One region of the Virgibacillus sp. Bac332 genome, then DNA from elsewhere that is predicted to be linked to it. Evidence: predicted binding sites of a transcription regulator. Region 1 holds the regulator's gene; each other region holds the start of a gene.
What was found. Region 1 encodes Rex, which represses fermentation and respiration genes when NADH is low (regulators of the CRP and FNR family bind a similar motif). Its sites were predicted from a motif close to TTGTGAAATATTTCACAA; they were not measured.

Region 1 (3,293 bases):
TTCCTTTGAAAGACCTGTTGTAGTTTATCGTATTGATCCAATAATTTTTCATAGCTGTCAGTTGAATGGTTAGTCGTTTGTTCCATTTGCTTTTCAAGGAGACGTAGCTCTTCTTCCTGTTTTCTTAATTCCGTAAATACAGCGAGCATTTCATCCCAAATGGTTTGATTTGATTCAAGTGACATATGTTGTGATAAGTAACCGATTGTTAAATCCTTAGGCTGGAAAAGCTCACCATCATCATAGCTGAGTTCACCAGCCATTATTTTTAATAGTGTAGACTTTCCAGCTCCATTTCTACCTACAATAGCAATACGATCATTGTCTTTTACTTCCATTTTTATATTCGATAGAATCTCATCAGCACCAAATGCCTTAGAAAGTCCATTCATTTGCATAAGTATCATAGCTTTTCACCTCATCCATACTAGTGTATCTTAATTACATGAACGCAAGCAATATAATTGTGAAAACGATCACGACTTATTTCCATTTTTCTGCTAGAATAGAGATGGAGTTCAAAGCAATGGAGTTGGGCAAATGTCAGATTTTACACACTTTAATCAACAGGGTAGGGCGCATATGGTGGATATTAGTGATAAGCAAGAAACGAATCGTATGGCAATCGCTAGATCCAGTATCCTTATGAACAAACAAGTTTATGAGGCGATTATTGGAAATGCTATAAAAAAAGGGGATGTACTTGCAGTTGCACAAGTTGCAGGTATTATGGCAGCAAAGAAGACACCAGACTTTATTCCAATGTGTCATCCGTTACCATTAACGGGCGTTAATATTTCGTTTCAGTGGGATACGTCACATGATACATATGAATTAATTGTTGATGCCACTGTGAAAACGAAAGGAATTACAGGTGTTGAGATGGAAGCTCTTACTGCTGTGTCTGCTGCTACATTGACAGTATATGATATGTGCAAAGCGATTGATAAAGGGATGACCATCGGCCAGACATTTTTAATCGAAAAACAAGGTGGTAAATCTGGAGATTATTATCGTAAGGAAAGAAGGAATGACCATGGATCAAAATAAAATACCTCAAGCAACTGCTAAACGCTTGCCATTGTATTATCGATTTTTAAATAATTTGAATCACCAGGGCAAAAAAAGGGTGTCCTCCAAGGAATTAAGTGATGCGGTAAAAGTCGATTCTGCTACCATTCGCAGAGATTTTTCTTATTTTGGTGCATTGGGTAAAAAGGGATATGGCTATAATGTCGAATACCTATTGGGATTTTTTCGTAAGACGCTCGATCAGGATGAAACAACGGATGTTGCACTAATTGGCGTAGGTAATCTAGGTACTGCCTTTTTACATTATAATTTTATGAAAAATAATAATATATTAATAAAGATGGCGTTCGATAGTGATCCCGATAAGGTTGGAACTACGATTGGTGATGTACCTGTATATAATATTGCAGATTTAGAAGACAAGATAGCTGGTGTAAAGGTGGCAATCTTAACAATCCCTGCTAGTGAAGCGGATGGAATCACCGATCGACTCGTGGAGCAAGGGATTACGGGGATTTTAAATTTCACTCCAGCGAGGATTACGGTTCCAGAACATATTCGTGTTCATCATATTGATTTAGCGGTTGAGCTACAAGCACTTGTTTACTTCTTAAAACATTATCCTTTAGAAACGAATCGTCTAGAATAAGCGAAGCCTCTTGATGGTAATTAAAGCTACTGAGAAGCGTTTTTGATATGCTCTCCTTTATCTCGCTAATAACTCAGTAAGATCTTAATTCAAGCAATAATACGGATTAAGCGGGGGATCGACTGCCAGTAAATGTCCGATTGGTTTTACGAATAATCCGTGGGGATAAACAAATCCCCCACGGATTGAAGTTTTACTTTGTGTAGACAGATTAAACATTGATTCTGTATTACTTAAGGAGCGTTTTAATAGTGAAATAGCAGTATTTGATGAAGCGTCGTTTTCCATGGGCAACGCTTCAATGTATATTTTCTTTCTTGATTGGAAAAGCAAAAGTAAGTAGTTTTTTGCTCTTAAGGAAAAATGAAATCAGAAACAAGCTGGGAAACCTAGATAGGGTTTCTTTTTTTGTAAGTTAAGAAAGTATAAAATCAGTGCAATGACTGCGTTAAGCCAAGTAGTTATTTTGAAATGTTTGTGTATATTGGCAATGCTCCGACTAATTACTTCGCTTTCCGCGGGCACGGCCTCAACTAACTTTGCAAAGAAGACCACGTTGCAAAGTGGATTTTCGGCTCGCGCTAATCCCGCAGGAGTCTACGTAATTAGTCTCCGCTATGAGAATGTGCAACAATTCTTGTCATAAGTAATAGGTTGACTTTTTTTACAATGGGTAAAGTGAAAATCGTTATCCGTGAGTATAAAAGCAGCTGTGTTACTTCATGCTAGCGTTGTAGAGCCTGATAATAGCGAAGGCCGGCCACTTCAACTCCTGTGGGAAATGTTTGACCTGAAGATCCACTTTTTTGAGCGGGTTTTGCTAAAAAAGTTAGCTGAAGGACAAACCCCACGGAAAGGGAAGTGGGCAGCCGGAGTGATTCCATAATAGCTACTAGAGGAAGCGTAAATCTGAGCATGTAGTGATAAGGACTGAGCGAATTTTGCTCAGTTTTTCTTATAGTTATAAAATTAGCCCATGTAGATATAAGCGTGTTGGGTCGGCGTCTAGTTACAGCGCCCAGAAACGAGGCGACTTCACGAATCGCCCTATGCTAAGTCAACATTGGCTCGCAAGCTCACCATGATTGCTTGCTCCAGTCGTACATTTCTATTTGAACCCACTCATGAGGACAACAATGTCTACTGGTCATTAATTATAATTGTTTTATCCTACCATATAACTAGCAGCAATACCCCACTTCAAGCAATAAAGAGAAACCAATATGGATAAGTCGGGGATCGATTGGCAGTAAATGTCCGATTGATTCAAAGACCTTTAGGTCATACTCTTGTGGTACCGTGGGGAACAAAATTCTCAGTAGATAGAAGTTTCACATGATCTGTAAGGTATTATTTTTTCTTTTTTACGGTGATTTTTAGAGTAATACCCAGAAACTAAACAGGTGTTATGACATATAAATTGCATTATTTTTCCAATTTATTGTATTTTTTTGCGTCTAATTTAGGAATATATTGGTAATACATTAATTTTATAGAACCTTTAGCCTGTATTTTCAGAATATTTTTTGGGTATAAAGACGTCTGTCTTTATACATATGCATGAGCTATGCTAAGTAGGGATTCTTACTTATTACATAAATCAGGAGGTAAA
Region 2 (3,293 bases), 1.5 Mb from region 1:
AGGAAGTACCATTTTGCAATTTTGCCGGCCCTCCCCAGTCTTTGGCGGATTGAATCGTAGTCCACCCTTCAACGGGACGGAGTTTTTCCTGGCCAACATAGTGAGCCCAGCCACCACCATTTACACCTTGTGCGCCGATCATAAGTACAAGATTTATAATTGCACGATAAATCGTATCAGAATTGTACCAGTGGTTAATTCCGGCCCCCATAATAATCATGGAACGACCTTTTGTATCAATGGCATTCTGTGCAAATTCACGAGCAACTTTAATGATTAGATTACGATCCACACCTGTTATTTCCTCCTGCCATGCTGGTGAAAATGGTGCAATCTCGTTATAAGAACTTGCAGCTTCTCCACCAAGACCACGATCAATTCCGTAATTACCAAGCATTAAATCATAAACAGTGGCAACATATACTACTTCTCCGTTTAGTTCTACTTTCTTCACAGGTATAGCACGAGGTAGTACTTTTTTCTCCTCTGCATCGAAATACGGCATGTCTACATGAATTACTTCGTCTTCCATATCAAAGAAGCTTAAAACAGGTTCAATCTTTTCATTGGTATTTTCGTCAATAAGTCTTAAATTCCAAGTCCCTTTTTTATCCCAGCGAGAACCCATTGTTCCATGAGGGATGGAAAAACCATTTGTAGCTTGGTTATACATTGCTGGCTTAAATTGATTATTCTCGGATGCTAGGCCAAGATCTTCGGCATTTAGAAATCGGTCTGCTATAAACTTACCATTTACTTGTTTTAATCGAACTGAAAACGGAAAATCTGTGTACTGTTTTGCATAATTTTCAAAATAAGGTGTTTTATTTTTATTATAAAATTCGTTTAAAATAACATGTCCCATTGCCATTGCTGCCGCGCCATCTGTTCCTTGTCTAATGGAAAGCCAGTCATCTGCAAATTTGGTTGATTCTGCATAATCTGGACTAACTGAAACAACTTTTGTCCCTTTATAGCGAGCTTCAACTAAAAAGTGAGCATCTGGTGTACGTGTCATCGGAACATTGGAACCCCATGTCATAATATAACTGGAATTAAACCAATCAGAACTTTCTGGCACATCGGTTTGATCCCCCCAAATTTGCGGAGATGCTGGTGGTAAGTCTGCATACCAATCATAGAAGCTGAGCATTTGTCCGCCAAGCAAATGCATAAAACGACTACCGGCTGCATAGCTTAGCATTGACATTGCTGGGATTGGTGAAAATCCAACATTACGGTCAGGACCATATTTGACGATTGTATAAAGTGTTGAAGCCGCTATAAGCTTAGTTACTTCTTCCCAATCAGCTCTAACTAATCCTCCCTTCCCCCTAGCCTGTTTATAAGACTTTGCTTTTTCCTTATCTTCCACAATACTTTTCCATGCTTCTAATGGAGTGTCATTTGTAGCTAAAGCTTCTCTCCATAAAAGCAATAATTTCTTCCTGACATATGGATATTTCACGCGCAATGGGCTGTAAATATACCAAGAAAAGCTTGCTCCTCTTGGGCATCCGCGTGGCTCAAAATCTGGCATATCTGGTCCTGTCGATGGATAGTCTAAGGCCTGGCCTTCCCATGTAACGATCCCATCTTTTACGTAAATATTCCAACTACATGATCCCGTACAGTTCACACCATGTGTGGAACGAATTATCTTGTCATGCTGCCATCTTTTTCGATATACATTTTCCCAATCACGGTTCCCTTCTTGTAATTGGCTATGATTATTTGAATAAGTCTCTTTTGGTTTTATATAATTTATTCGTTGCCAAAGTGGAGATGGTTTTTTTTTCATTATTGTCCCTCCAAATAAGTTACTTTGTGAAGCCTATAACTTATTAAAACATTCAAATCTCTACTATAGTGTGAAGTATGTCACACTTTGACAGATGTCAAAATATGGTCATAAACTTATTAATATTTAAATCATCTTTTCATAATGTAATGCAAATTTAGTACAGTAACGTGTTGTGTATTGTTTGGTCAATAGTCTTGCTCTTGAGTGCCTTTTTGTGAATTCTTCCTCTCCGTACAGTTCCTATCCCCTGATTTCTGCATTTTATTCATAGAACAAAAGTGTAAGCGCCCGAATAGAAACGAACGACTGGAGCGAGTCAACGGAGATAAAGAAATCACGGTGAGCTTCGAGCCGATGATGACTTAACATGGGGCGATTCGTGAAGGCGCCTCGTTTCTGGGCGCTAGAGCTGGACAAAGCTCAACACGCCCATCTTTATTCACATGGGCTAATTTTATAATTCCCTTCATTTCCTAGACTACAAAAAAGCTAAGCATCCATCTGCTCAGCTTCTATCTATTTTTCTATAATATTCTTTCCTTTCTTACGCATTGCTCTTGGGATATATACACAATAAGGTTCACTTTCCATATAATCACCTGTTACATTGTATGCTCTGGATCTGGAACCACCACATACATGGCGAAATTCGCAGATTCCACATTTTCCTTTATATTTATCAGGGTTCCTTAAATTTTTAAACACCTCTGATTCTCTATAAATTTCTGATATTGGAGTGTGTCGTACATTACCTGCTCGAATAGGTAATAGACCACTTGGGTATACATCCCCAGTGTGAGAAATGAACACAAACCCATTTCCATCATTTACCCCTTTTGGAGCTCTCCCTAATCCATCAATTTGCCCTGTTTTTCCTGCGATGATAGCATCTTCGTAAAAGATATGTTCTTTATCACTCATACCTCTTTGTTCACGCATTTTCTGCTGTATAACCACACGCCGATAGTGCTGGCCAGCTGTTGTTTTAATATCAAAAGGAACACGCTTTGAGAGTTTGTATAACCATCTAAATACCTTCTCATGTTCAGCAGGTGAAATCATATCTGACTCTTTCCCTCGCCCAGTAGGAACAAGGAAAAACACACTCCACATTACACAATTCAAATTTTCTACTAGCTCTGCCATTTCATCCAAATGCTCATAATTATATTTAGAAATAACCGTATTAATTTGTAAAGGCATATCCAGTTCATGTAAATCGTTAATAGCGTTTATTGTTAAATCAAAGGATCCTTCCGTACCTCGGAAATGGTCATGAACTTCTTTACAATGGCCATCGATACTAAAGGCCCATCTAGCAAGTCCAATATCTTTCGCCTTTTTCATTGCTTCTTTGGTTACATTTGGTGTTGCAGATGGTGTCATGGATAAACGGACACCTTTTTTAATCGCATATTCTGCAATATCAAAAACATCTAGACGTTCCAATGGATCTCCGCCAGTGAATACAAGCATAGGATTGTCCATT
Region 3 (3,293 bases), 1.3 Mb from region 1:
ATAGGAGCAAAGAAACGAACGTCCTTCCAAGGTAAATGTTTAAACCAACCAAATAATCCACGAAACCCCTTCCGTCTGCCAGTTATCTCAAACATGGCAAACATAGAAAATGCTGTCATAAGTGAAGGAATGATGACCATAAATGTAAGTACAACTTGTATAAACTTCCACGTTGGGTCAATTCCAGGTTCTGTCAGCTGATGATGAAAGCCGACTGGTATAGAGAATAATAAAAATAATACAAAAGACAATCGTGCTAATGAATCACTAAAAATTTTGCCGCCAATAATCTTCGGGATTATGGCATACCAAGCCATATATGCAGGTAGTAGCCAAAAATATACAAGTGGATGACCAAAATACCAAAACAAGGTCCTACTTACTAAAACATTAATCGTTTCCGCATATCCAAGGGACCACGGAATAAATTGAACAATGACTGCGGCTGCTACACCAAGCGTTGCAATAAACCATAATACCATATTGATAACTACCATAAAGGCAAGAAGCGGTGATTTTTCATCTTTATGAGTCTTTTTCCAAACATAGAGTTGCCGGAAGTTAACAAAACAGGCAATCCAACTACCGATAATAACCAATGCCAATCCAAAATAAAATATAGGATGTGCTTGCAATGGAGCGTAAAATGTATATAGTACACTTGCTTTACCTAATAACACCATAACGGCGGCCATGACCGTACCAATTAACATGACTATAAAACTTAACCAGGCATATAATCGCTGTTTTTTTGAAATACCAACTGTTTTGGCCATCAAAGCATATTGAAAACCGATAATAAAAAAAGTAGTTAAAACGAGTCCGAGTATTACTCCATGTACCGTTAATACTTGATAATAGGTGATTCCCCATGGAAGTGAAAGGGAACCTGATCTTACAAGTGTTTGTAACAGCCCCATTAGCCCACCAATAAATAATGAAATAAATGCAACATAGATAAAGGCCATAGTAAGTTTGGAATCAGATTTTGAAATACCAAGTTTAGTCGCAATCATTATTCATACACCTCCACAGAAGCAAACATTTGGTGATGACCCAATCCACAGTATTCATTACATACAATTGTAAATTCACCTGTCTCATCCATAACCGTTTCGTAGCGGCTAATGTAACCAGGCTCCAGCATCATATTTACATTCGTCCCAGCAACTTGATATCCATGAATTACATCTTTTGTTGTTGCTTGAAATAAAACAGTTGATCCTTTAGGAATTCTAATCTTTTTTAGCGGTTTACCATTATCATCAACACCAAAATCATAGTTAAAGGCAGAGGCAACAAAATTAACGATATACTGATCCTCTTTTACCTGTGTTACGCCTAAATTATCTGGTTGAAAGGCCTCATGACTTTCAATATTCTTTAAGTCAATTGTTTCTAAATGACTGGAAGGATGGGTACCTTTATAAAATGCACCAACCCCAATCACAAGCAAAAATAATAGAAGTGATCCAGTTCCAAATATTAACCATACCTTCTCAAACTTATGCAAATGCATGCTAACACTCCCCCCTAAATTCATTCCAATTACCTAGATAAAAATAAGGCAAATACACCAAACCAACTAACGATAATGAAGACTCCTAGTAATAACACAGATAGTAGTGTACCTTTCAGGTTTGGCGTTTCTACACGCTCTTCAGATTTCTGCTTTTCAGCATTTTCCATTCTACTCCCCCCTCATGACTAAAGTAGTGCTTCTATTTTCATCATACACAAAACACTGCCCGAATTAGCATTGTTCGTTAGTATTTTCACAATTTGTTCAATTATGTTCGAACCGCTCTGTATCAGTACTTTACTAACATTTAGGTTAGAAAAGTAATTGAAGGATTTGTGAAGAAAAAGTGGCAATTAAGTGAAAAACTACCTTGTAGGAAAGAAGTAGTAGCTGTTTAAAAACAAATCTTTAAAAAGTAAGGCACATAAACAAGCTTATCCTGCTGACTTAAGCATGGCTTAGAATACGATAATTAGGTAATTAGTAAGCCTAACAGAGCAGGGAGCATATTGATAAAAGGTAAACGGAACGAAGTCAGCATGTTTTAACTTAGCAAATTTGATTAGTGTTGAAGCATCATGCAAAAATGTCGTTTGAACTAAGAATGCAAACTGCCGCGAAACCGAAATTTAGATAGAGAGGAGGGAGAGGCATGTATGAATGAATAGTATCTTATCCTATTCCTCAAAGATGTTACAGAATAAATGTAAGTTATTTTTTAGTTGTCGAAATAAAAGAACCAGTGTGAAGGAAGCCAACGAATAAGAATTTCGTCAGGTTGGGGGTCTTTGAGTATATAGATTGAAAATCGTTTAATGAGTCTATTTATTCAGGAGATACTAATGGAAGATAAAATGACTCCAAGCTAATATACATATGTATGCATATAAAAGAGGTAACTATAATACAAGAATAAATGGGGACTTGATAAGAAAAAAAGGAAGCACAATAGTTAAATAGGTTATTGTGCTTCCTTTTGCATTAATTTGTGCTATTACTTTTTTCAACATGCATGTTCTTAGCAATATACATAAATGGTGTATCGATAATTGCCACCGCGAATTTGATAACATAGGTTGTTATAAATATTTCCAACCAAATATCGAATGGATATGTTCCATAGAATGCTATAGTACAGAAAACAATCGTATCTACAAATTGACTTATCACCGTACTCCCATTATTTCTAATCCATAACTGCCGATCACTTGGAAATAGATTACGTAATTTATCATAAATCCAAACATCAAAGTATTGACTAATCATATACGCTGCTAAGCTTCCGGCCACTATTCGTGGAATTAAACTAAATATAGTCGCCAGCGCATCATGAGCAATGTCTTCAGCACCTGGTTCAAATGCTAAGGCAATTTGCATGATGATTGTCATGGTAACTAATGTTGCAAATCCCAACCATACTGCTTTTTTCGCCTCTTTTTTACCATGTTTTTCATTAATTATATCGGTAGCTAAATAAGCAGTTCCATATAGGATATTCCCAAGAGTAGCTGTTAAGCCAATTAAATCCACTGTTTTTAACACCTGAATATTGGCTATCACTGTTGCCATTCCGATCCAAACATATAAGCCTGTTCTACCAAATAGTCGATAGAACAATAGCAATAACGAAAAATTGACCAACGCAAATAAAATCCATATAAGCTCGTTAGGCATTATTATTCCTCCTTAGTTTTGGTAACGCGGGAGTTCTCGAACCGCGAAAAACACAAAAGCTATTATACGAAGAACTAACTCGAAAAGCAAGGATATT

Region 2: D9782_RS15910 (nitrate reductase subunit alpha) is a predicted target of Rex. The motif match lies at 1,870-1,887, and genes of this name have one in related genera.
Region 3: D9782_RS15155 (cytochrome c oxidase subunit 2A) is a predicted target of Rex. The motif match lies at 1,764-1,781, and genes of this name have one in related genera.

The regions. Positions count from the first base shown of each region.
Region 1 is NZ_CP033046.1:1,849,798-1,853,090, forward strand. It holds gene abc-f (ribosomal protection-like ABC-F family protein) at 1-407, opposite strand, end outside; gene moaC (cyclic pyranopterin monophosphate synthase MoaC) at 541-1,050, shown strand; gene D9782_RS08920 (redox-sensing transcriptional repressor Rex) at 1,031-1,681, shown strand; gene D9782_RS08925 (hypothetical protein) at 2,376-2,567, shown strand.
Region 2 is NZ_CP033046.1:3,323,207-3,326,499, forward strand. It holds gene D9782_RS15910 (nitrate reductase subunit alpha) at 1-1,801, opposite strand, end outside; gene D9782_RS15915 (TIGR04053 family radical SAM/SPASM domain-containing protein) at 2,321-3,293, opposite strand, start outside.
Region 3 is NZ_CP033046.1:3,173,732-3,177,024, forward strand. It holds gene D9782_RS15145 (b(o/a)3-type cytochrome-c oxidase subunit 1) at 1-1,016, opposite strand, end outside; gene D9782_RS15150 (cupredoxin domain-containing protein) at 1,016-1,519, opposite strand; gene D9782_RS15155 (cytochrome c oxidase subunit 2A) at 1,549-1,689, opposite strand; gene D9782_RS15160 (queuosine precursor transporter) at 2,504-3,196, opposite strand.